DNA from 4 places in the Nocardia glycosmidis genome. Region 2 is predicted to be linked to each of the others. Evidence: riboswitches for the same ligand, from Rfam matches in the RefSeq annotation. Region 2 holds a riboswitch; each other region holds the start of a gene.
The links. Region 2 has a riboswitch for S-adenosylmethionine ahead of ACT86A_RS19915 (aminotransferase class V-fold PLP-dependent enzyme). Riboswitches for the same ligand answer to the same signal wherever they lie in the genome.
Positions count from the first base shown of each region.

Region 1: linked by a shared signal. The riboswitch ahead of ACT86A_RS05450 (hypothetical protein) and the one ahead of ACT86A_RS19915 (aminotransferase class V-fold PLP-dependent enzyme) in region 2 are both predicted to bind S-adenosylmethionine.
Region 3: linked by a shared signal. The riboswitch ahead of ACT86A_RS21535 (amino acid ABC transporter permease) and the one ahead of ACT86A_RS19915 (aminotransferase class V-fold PLP-dependent enzyme) in region 2 are both predicted to bind S-adenosylmethionine.
Region 4: linked by a shared signal. The riboswitch ahead of ACT86A_RS04065 (rhodanese-like domain-containing protein) and the one ahead of ACT86A_RS19915 (aminotransferase class V-fold PLP-dependent enzyme) in region 2 are both predicted to bind S-adenosylmethionine.

Region 1 covers NZ_JBQWRH010000003.1:306,708-308,901, reverse strand. The annotation lists gene ACT86A_RS05455 (NADP-dependent isocitrate dehydrogenase) at 1-682, opposite strand, end outside; SAM riboswitch class IV at 1,051-1,161, shown strand; gene ACT86A_RS05450 (hypothetical protein) at 1,241-1,597, shown strand; gene metX (homoserine O-acetyltransferase MetX) at 1,594-2,194, shown strand, end outside.
Region 2 covers NZ_JBQWRH010000015.1:170,231-172,424, reverse strand. The annotation lists gene ACT86A_RS19920 (Pls/PosA family non-ribosomal peptide synthetase) at 1-513, opposite strand, end outside; SAM riboswitch class IV at 1,171-1,284, shown strand; gene ACT86A_RS19915 (aminotransferase class V-fold PLP-dependent enzyme) at 1,331-2,194, shown strand, end outside.
Region 3 covers NZ_JBQWRH010000018.1:30,202-32,395, reverse strand. The annotation lists gene ACT86A_RS21540 (amino acid ABC transporter ATP-binding protein) at 1-406, opposite strand, end outside; gene ACT86A_RS21535 (amino acid ABC transporter permease) at 403-1,404, opposite strand; SAM riboswitch class I at 1,504-1,597, opposite strand; gene ACT86A_RS21530 (hypothetical protein) at 1,967-2,194, shown strand, end outside.
Region 4 covers NZ_JBQWRH010000002.1:344,090-346,283, forward strand. The annotation lists gene ACT86A_RS04060 (Rv0361 family membrane protein) at 250-699, shown strand; SAM riboswitch class IV at 763-880, shown strand; gene ACT86A_RS04065 (rhodanese-like domain-containing protein) at 895-1,314, shown strand; gene ACT86A_RS04070 (O-succinylhomoserine sulfhydrylase) at 1,311-2,194, shown strand, end outside.

The DNA of each region.
Region 1 (2,194 bases), on a different contig from region 2:
GGAAGGTGTCCTTGAACATGCCGTCGTAGGCCTTCAGGATGGTGTTCTTCGTCGACATGTACACGGGGTAGTTCTGCTGCAGGCCGTAGTTGAACGACGCCCGCGCGAAGTCCTCGATGGACTTGCGGAAGTTGTACATGCCCATGACCACGCCGCCGTCCTCGGGCATCTTCACGACCTCGTGCACGATCGGCTCACTGCCGTCTTCCGGGGTGAAGGTGAGGGTGACGGTGCCGCCCTGGAAAACCTTGAAGTCGGTGGCGCGGTACTGGTCGCCGAAGGCATGGCGGCCGATGATGATCGGCTTGGTCCAGCCCGGCACCAGCCGCGGGACGTTCGAGATGATGATCGGGGCGCGGAAGATGGTGCCACCCAGGATGTTACGGATGGTGCCGTTGGGCGAGCGCCACATCTTCTTCAGGCCGAATTCCTCGACCCGCGCCTCGTCCGGGGTGATGGTGGCGCACTTCACGCCGACGCCGTGCTTCTTGATGGCGTTCGCGGCGTCGACGGTGACCTGGTCGTCGGTCTTGTCCCGGTACTCGATGCCCAGGTCGTAGTACGCCAGGTTCAGATCGAGATACGGGTGGATCAGTTTGTCCTTGATGAACTGCCAGATGATCCGGGTCATCTCGTCGCCGTCGAGTTCTACGACGGTGCCTTCAACCTTGATCTTGGACATGGATCTTCGTGTCCTCCTAGGATGGTGCCCTCATTGCACGGCCAGGCGAACACGCTTGTGAGCGGACCCCAGCTGTTCCAACAGACAACGTATATGGTCCCGCATTGTCCGCGAGACCGTGGTGCAAGCAAGACAAGCGTACTGCTGCCGAAGACCGCGCACCGCAGGCAGCCCCCGGAGTGAGACGCACACGTCAGTTACCGATCGGACCCCAAGCGCCGGCCCGCTCACCCAGTTCGGCGAAGGTCGCCGACAGCATCGCGCACCCCGCGGGATGCGCGCAGTGCGCGACCGCGCCTACCGGCGCTGACCAGTGAGTTCCATGCGGAATTTCGGCCGCTGACGGCCGCCGGTTATGATTCCGGACAGGTCATGAGTACCAGCGTCAAGCCCCGGCTCGCTGGTCGGCAACCCTCCAGCAGCGGCGGGGTGCTCCGGGTGATGACCGGGCTCCCGGGAGCCGGGGGCAAGCGCGCATCAGGAGGTAAGCCGGTATGTGTTGTTCGTCACACCGTTAGCCCCTGCTGTACCGGCGCATACCTTCATTTGGAGCAAACCATGAGTGAATCGTCCGCGGCCGCGGCCGAAGACGAACCGGCACAGTGGCCCTTCGACACTGCGCAGGTCCAGGTGGGATTCGACAGCACCGGCACGCCGAAAAGCGCGAGCCGGTGTTCGGCCGTGTGGTCCCCGCGCGGGCAGCAATTGGCCGGTAGGGCATTCGCCGGCCAGCCGTCCCGCTCCGACCACGTCGCTACCATCGGCGATGTGCGTTCTGTCGTGATTCACCCTGCGTCGATGACACGTCGCCGGCTCATGCTGGAGGAGCCGACCTGCGCGAGCATTCCCCGATCGGCCCCCCTCGCGCTGGACGGCGAGAATGTGCGCGCCGGTTTCGCGGCGGCTGCGACGTGACCGTGGACATCGAATCGAGCGCTCGCACGCCCAGTGTCACCCTGCCGCCCCCGGATGGGGAGTTCGGCATCATCCCCATCGGGGACGTCCGGTTGGAGAGCGGCGCAGTCGTTGCGGACGTACGTCTCGGAGTGCAGCGCTGGGGGGAACTCTCCCCGGAACTGGACAATGTCGTGCTGGTCGAACACGCACTCACCGGTGACTCGCACGTCGTCGGCAGGCCGGACGACATCCATCCCCTGCCCGGTTGGTGGGACGGCATGGTCGGGCCGGGCGCGCCGCTGGACACCGACGAATGGTGCGTGATCGCGACCAACGTGCTCGGCGGCTGTAAAGGCAGCACCGGGCCGTCCAGCCCCGCTCCGGACGGAAAGCCTTGGGGCACACGGTTTCCGGAAATCTCGATCCGCGATCAGGTGACCGCGGAAGCGATGCTGCTCGACCGGCTCGGCATCGACCGGCTCGCCGCCGTCGTCGGCGGGTCGATGGGCGGCATGCGCGTGCTGGAGTGGATGGTAGGCGCGCCGGATCGGGTCGCCGCCGCGCTGGTGCTCGCGGTCGGCGCCCGCGCCACTGCCGACCAGATCGGCACCCAGA
Region 2 (2,194 bases):
GAAGATGATCCAGGCATCGTCGCCGGGGGTGGGGAGCGTCGACCAGGTTTCCCCACGTTCGTGCTGTTCCGCGGCACGGATACCCGCGGCCGTGGTCTCGATGCCGTCGGCGGTCACCAGCGCGGTGACCTGGGCTTCGCCGAAGACCAGCTGGGCCCGCTCGTCCGGGTCGTCGGCGTCGACCGGCACATAGGCCGCGCCACTGTAGAGGACCGCGAGAATGGTGACGTAGAGTCCGCGGGTCCCGGAAGGCATCCGCACCCCGACCCGGTCACCGGGGCGTACGCCCGCTGTGGCGAGGCGGGCCATGGTCTGCTCGACCTCGACCACCAAGTCCAGGTAGGTCAGCACCACCTGGCCGTCGTCGATGGCCGGGGCGTCGGGATGTGCGAGCGCGGTAGCGGTCAGGATGTCGACCAGCGTCCTGGCCTGCGGCGCATGCTCGCCCCGCAACAACGGACGCTGCGGCGCGTCGACCTCTGTTCGGAGCACGGTGCCCACCGAACCTTCCATCGATCTGCCTCACACTTTCCGTTGTCGCGCCATAGTTGGGTTACCAAAGGGCGGGTTACCAAAGGGCGGGGTTACCAAAGGGCAAATGCCGCGATTGGCCAGTTGTCCACGGTACTGGGTTTGCTTCGGCAGCGCCCAGCGGCGCTGCGCGAACGGGGAATGTCGCTGCGCTCGACAAGGGGTGAACACCATGGATTCGAGATCGGCTGCTTGTTGTTAGCTGGATGAGGGCTGAGCGTCCGGCGACTCGTGCGCTGTGACATCGCGAATCGGGGCGCGACGGGCTGCGAACAGGTAACGCTTGGTTTTGCTTTCCGCAAAAGCGCGGGCCGCTGTGGTTACCTGGGCACCAGGGACGATCGTTCGGGTTACCGGGTGCTGCTGCGTATTTGCTGTATTTGTTCGGTCGTAGCGTCGTCGGAGACGAGATGCCGGGCCTGCTCCGGCCGGCAGCGGTGGCGCGGATGTGTTCAGGGCAACAGCCGCGTGCCGGCTTCGATGGCGAACAGTGCTCGTAAAGCGAGGTCAGGGGTGCCGGCCCGGCTCGTGAGTCTGCGCGCGGACGCACGGACGTCGGGCAGGTCCCGATCGGTATGTGCCGGCCTGGGATTGGTACCCAGTTGACAGCGCTGGGGCGCTTCTGCCAATCTCGGGTCAGGTCATGAGTACCAGCGCTAAGCCCCGGCTTGCTGGTCGGCAACCCTCCTCCGCGGTGGGGTGCTCCGGGTGACGACCCGGCCGCCGCCCAACCGGGCGCGGCAAGCGCGGACTCGACGAATCATTCGATCGCGGTCCTAGAGCCGACGGGATTCACGTGATGACTAGTGTTGTCGATACCACCTGTGCCGCATTCGCCCGGGTCTCGGGCGACGAACTGCTGGTGCCGCTCGTGCAGGGCGGAACCGCGAGCTACGCGAATTTCGACTATGCGGCGAGCGCGCCGGCATTGGCGCAGGTTACCGACCGCGTGCAGCAGTTGCTGCCGTTCTACGCGAGCGTGCACCGCGGCGCGGGTTACGCTTCGCGGATCTCCACGGAGTGCTACGAGGCCGCCCGCGGATCGGTAGGCAAGTTCCTCGACGCCGCACCGGATCACGTGGTGGTGTTCACGCGCAACACCACCGACTCGCTGAACCTGCTCGCGTCCTGCGTGCCCGGCGACACGGTAGTGCTCGATATCGAGCACCACGCCAACTTCCTGCCGTGGACCAGGCGCGGCCGCCGCGTCGTGCAGGCGGCCGACACGGTCGAGGAGACCGTCGGCCGGCTGGTCGCCGAGTTGTGCAGCAAGCCCGCCGCGTTGCTCGCGGTGACCGGCGCGTCGAACGTCACCGGGGAGGTGCTGCCACTGGAGCGGCTGGCCACCATCGCGCACCAGTGCGGCGCCCGGATCTTGGTGGACGCGGCGCAGCTGGCGCCACATCGTCGGATCAGCCTGCGGGACACCGGAATCGACTATCTAGCCTGTTCCGGTCACAAGCTGTACGCGCCCTTCGGCGCGGGTGTGCTGGTGGGCAAGCGGGATTGGCTCGATGCGGCGCAGCCCTATCTGTCCGGCGGCGGGGCGGTTCGGGAGGTGAGCACAACCGAGGCCGAGTGGGCCCCCGCTCCGCAGCGGCACGAGGCCGGGTCGCCGAACGTGCTCGGCGCCGCCGCGCTCGCCGCCGCGTGCGACGCGCTG
Region 3 (2,194 bases), on a different contig from region 2:
GCAGTTCCTTTGCCTCGCGCTCGATTTCGGCGCGGTCGCGGTGCTGCGCGGAAAGCGGTGCGAGCGTGATGTTGTCGAGCACTGTCAGGTGCGGGAACAGATTGAACTGCTGGAAGACGAAGCCGATCCGGGAGCGCTGCTTGCGCACTTCCCGGTCCGGCAGCGCGTGCAACCGGTTACGGCGCAGGCGGTAGCCGATCAGCTCGCCGTCGATGTGCACAGTTCCCGCGTCCAGTGATTCCAGGCGGTTCACCACGCGCAGCAGGGTCGACTTGCCGGAGCCGGATGGACCGATCACCGTGACCACTTCGCCGGAGCGAACGGTCAGATCGATGCCGCGCAACACCTGGTGCGGCCCGTAGGATTTCCGGACGCCGCGAACCTCGACGGCGAGCGTGCCGGTCATCGTGTCGCTCCGCGTGGTGCGGTGGAACCGATCTCGGCGACTTCCTGCAGCTTCTGCCACGCGCGCTGCAGCGGCGAAGGCGGCGGATTGCGGTGCGCGCCTTTGGCGTAGTGACGCTCGATGTAATACTGCGCCACCGAGAGCACGGTGGTGAGCACGAAGTACCACACCGTCGCGACCATCAGCAGCGGCACAACCCGCCCATTGCGCCCATAGATCACCTGGACCTGGTAGAACAGCTCGGCGATCGCCATCACCGACACGATCGAGGTGCCCTTGAACAGGCTGATCACCTCGTTGGTCGCGTTCGGCAGGATCGAGCGCATCGCCTGCGGGAAAACGACGGTGCGGAACTGCCGCAGTCGCGGAATCCCCAGTGCGGCGGCGGCCTCCAGCTGTCCCGCGTCGACCGAGATGAATCCGGCGCGGATGATTTCGGCGGAATATGCCGCCTGATGCAGGGCCAATCCGATCACGGCGGCGGTGAAGCCGCTGATCACGCCGTTCACCTCGAAGGTGAACAGCGCCGGGCCGAACGGGATGCCGATCGACAGCGTCCGGTACAGATAGGCGATGTTGAACCAGAACAGCAGCTGCACGATCAGCGGGATGGCCCGGAACGCCCAGATGTAGGCCCAGGAGATCACCCGCAATACCGGATTGTTCGATAGCCGGGCGACCGCCAGCGCGGTGCCGAGGAGGAATCCCAGCGCGGTACCCCACACGGTCAGCTCCAACGTCACTTGCAATGCCGACAGCACCGATTTCGCCGTGATGTACTGCGCGAACGTCGGCCAATCCCAGCCGGGGTTGGTGGCCAGACCGTGCACGAACTGGGCGAGCAGAACCAGCGCGACAGCGCTGACCACCCACCGCCACGGGTGCCGGCTCTTGGCTACCTCAGGCGTCTCACCTGCTCGAGCGGGATGCGGCTCGGATGTGCCGGCCGGGGCCGGATCGCCGAGCGAGGAGGTTTCGGGTGCGGCGGACGTGGTCATGCCCGCACCTCGCGGGCGCTCGGTTCCGGCCTGAGCGTGAACGCGGCTGCGTCCATGGCACGCTCACGCCATGCCAGGTCCTCGATAATCACTTCGGTTCCTCCATCGGTCCCGGCGGAAGCACCCGCACCCGGTGACCGGGGGGTTGCTGCGACGTCGACGAGCCAGGTCTCTCGGTCGCTCTGGATGGTTGGTGCCGACCCCCCGCCGGCCGATGTCGGGGTCGAGCCGAATCATGATGCCGAGCAACTGGACTCTGGAACAAGAGAAGTAATCAGCGTGAGCGTAGATCTTGTCGGGCCTGGATTCGTCGGATAATTCTGGTAGCCAGGCGTGCGCTGCCGAATGAGAGCGGTGCGGTCCCCGGTCGCATCATCGCCGGCGTGCCGGGGGGAGCCGAAGCGGCGGCCGGACGCGGCGTACAGCTTGTCGGTGGCGGCCGACCGGTGCCGTAGATCCCGGCAAACTGGACTGCTGTGGAATTGCTGTTGGCAATCTCGGCTGTTGCGTGCGTTTGCCGGAGTACTGTGCCCCTCGATCGTTCCGCCGATGAGGAGGTTTCGTGATCACGTTGCGTAGTCTGACTTTGTTGTCCGCCGTCGTGACCGGCTCGGTCGCTCTCGCGCTCGCGGGACCAGGGGCCGCCGGCGCGGCCCCGGACGACCCGGCCCCCGCGTTCTCCGACCGCGCCACGCAGACCGCGGCGCCCGGTGACCCGTGGAGCATCTACAACTCCGCGCTCGACGCGCTGCGCGGCCTCGGCATCGAGCCGTTCGCGTATCCGGCCGCG
Region 4 (2,194 bases), on a different contig from region 2:
GTGCTCCGTTCGCCGCGGCGACGAGCTGCCGATTCGCTATCACAGCAGGCTGCCGTCCCGCGATTCTATCGGGACCCTCGATCGCGCCTCGAGCCGGTGCGTGAACCCCGTGGATGCCATAGAACCTCACAATCGGCGCATACCCGCTCTCGTTCGGTCTGAAGCGGCTGTTGGGGTCCCGGCGGCGACTCCCCCCTTTCCGGTGGGGCCGAGCGCCCGATAACCCCGCCGACCAGGGATCATCGAGCCATGACCGAGCAGCGGCCGACCGCGGACGACGACGACATCATCCAGGTCGATCAGACCGACCAGCCTTCCGCGATCCCGTTCATCGCGGCCGCGGTGATCGCGGCGATCGTGCTCGGCGCGATCGTGCTCGGCGGAGTCCTGTCGCCTGCTGAGAAAAATGTCACAGATTCCGACCGCATCGCCGCGGCCGTCCGCAACTTCGTCGAGGGCGCCAATGGCACCGAGACGGTGCCGGCGCCCGGTACCGGATGCCAGGGCTTCGACGCCGCCCGTTCGCCGCTGGCCGGGCAGTCCGGCGCCGGAAAGTCAGTCGAGATCAGGAAAATCGATCCCCCGATCGTCGACGGCGACAAAGGCAAGGCCACCGTGACCACGGTGACAGACGGCACGGAGACGACCAAGACGTGGAACCTCACCAGATCCGGCGCCAAGTGGTTGGTCTGCACCTGAGCGTTCGCGCAGTGTGAGCCACCGTTTGACACGGTGACCCGGCTCGGTGCAATCTCAGTCGAAGGTCATGAGAACCAGTGTCAAGCCCCGGCATTACTGGTCGGCAACCCTCCTCCGCGGTGGGGTGCTCCGGGTGACGACCGGGCCGTGCTCGAAGACGCGGGCGCGGCAAGTGCGGATTCGCAGGAGGAGCAGATGAGCAATTACGCCGGTGACATCACCCCCCAGCAGGCATGGGAACTGTTGCGCGACAATCCCGAAACCGTTCTCGTCGACGTGCGGACGGAAGCCGAATGGCGGTTTGTCGGCGTCCCCGACACGAGTTCGATCGATCGGCCTACCGTGCTGATCGAGTGGGTCGACTCCGCCGGCGCGCGCAACGAGGCCTTCGTCGAGCAACTGCGGCAGGCACTCGACAACCACGATCCCGCCACGCCGGTGGTGTTCCTCTGTCGCTCCGGCCAGCGTTCGGTCGGCGCGGCGATCGCCGCCACCGCGGCCGGCTACCACACCTCCTACAACGTGCTCGACGGCTTCGAGGGTCCGCTCGATGGGTTCGGGCATCGCGGCGGCGCCGGCTGGCGCGCCCTCGGACTGCCCTGGCGGCAGTCGTGATCACCGGCGGCGCGTTCGACAAGCCCCTGCCCGAGGGTGTCGGTCCCGCGACGCTCGGTGTGCGGGGCGGACTGCGGCGCTCCGGCTTCGAGGAAACCTCCGAGGCGTTGTACCTGAGCTCCGGCTTCGTCTACGAGAGCGCGGAAGCCGCCGAGGCCGCGTTCACCGGCGAGGCGGAGCATTTCGTCTACTCCCGCTACGGCAATCCGACGGTCGCCATGTTCGAGGAGCGGATCCGGCTGATCGACGGCGCCGAAGCGTGCTTCGCCACCGCGAGCGGCATGTCGGCGGTGTTCACCGCGCTGGGCGCATTGCTCGGCGCGGGTGACCGGCTGGTCGCCGCGCGCAGCCTATTCGGTTCCTGCTTCGTGGTGTGCAACGAGATCCTGCCGCGCTGGGGCGTGGAGACCGTCTTCGTCGACGGCGAGGATCTCGACCAGTGGGAGCAGGCGCTGTCGGTGCCGACCAATGCGGTGTTCTTCGAGACGCCCGCCAATCCGATGCAGACCCTGGTCGATGTCCGTAGGGTGAGCGAACTGGCCCATGCCGCGGGCGCGAAAGTGGTGCTGGACAACGTCTTCGCCACACCGTTGCTGCAAAGCGGCTTCGAACTCGGCGCCGACGTGGTGGTCTACTCCGGCACCAAGCACATCGACGGGCAGGGCCGGGTACTCGGCGGAGCGATTCTCGGCGCGCAGGACTACATCGACGGGCCGGTGAAAACGCTGATGCGCCATACCGGTCCGGCGCTGAGCCCGTTCAACGCGTGGACCCTGCTGAAGGGTCTGGAAACCATGCCGCTGCGGGTGCGCCATTCGGTCGACTCCGCACTGCGGGTTGCCCGCTTCCTGGAGGACAACAAGGCGGTCAGCTGGGTGAA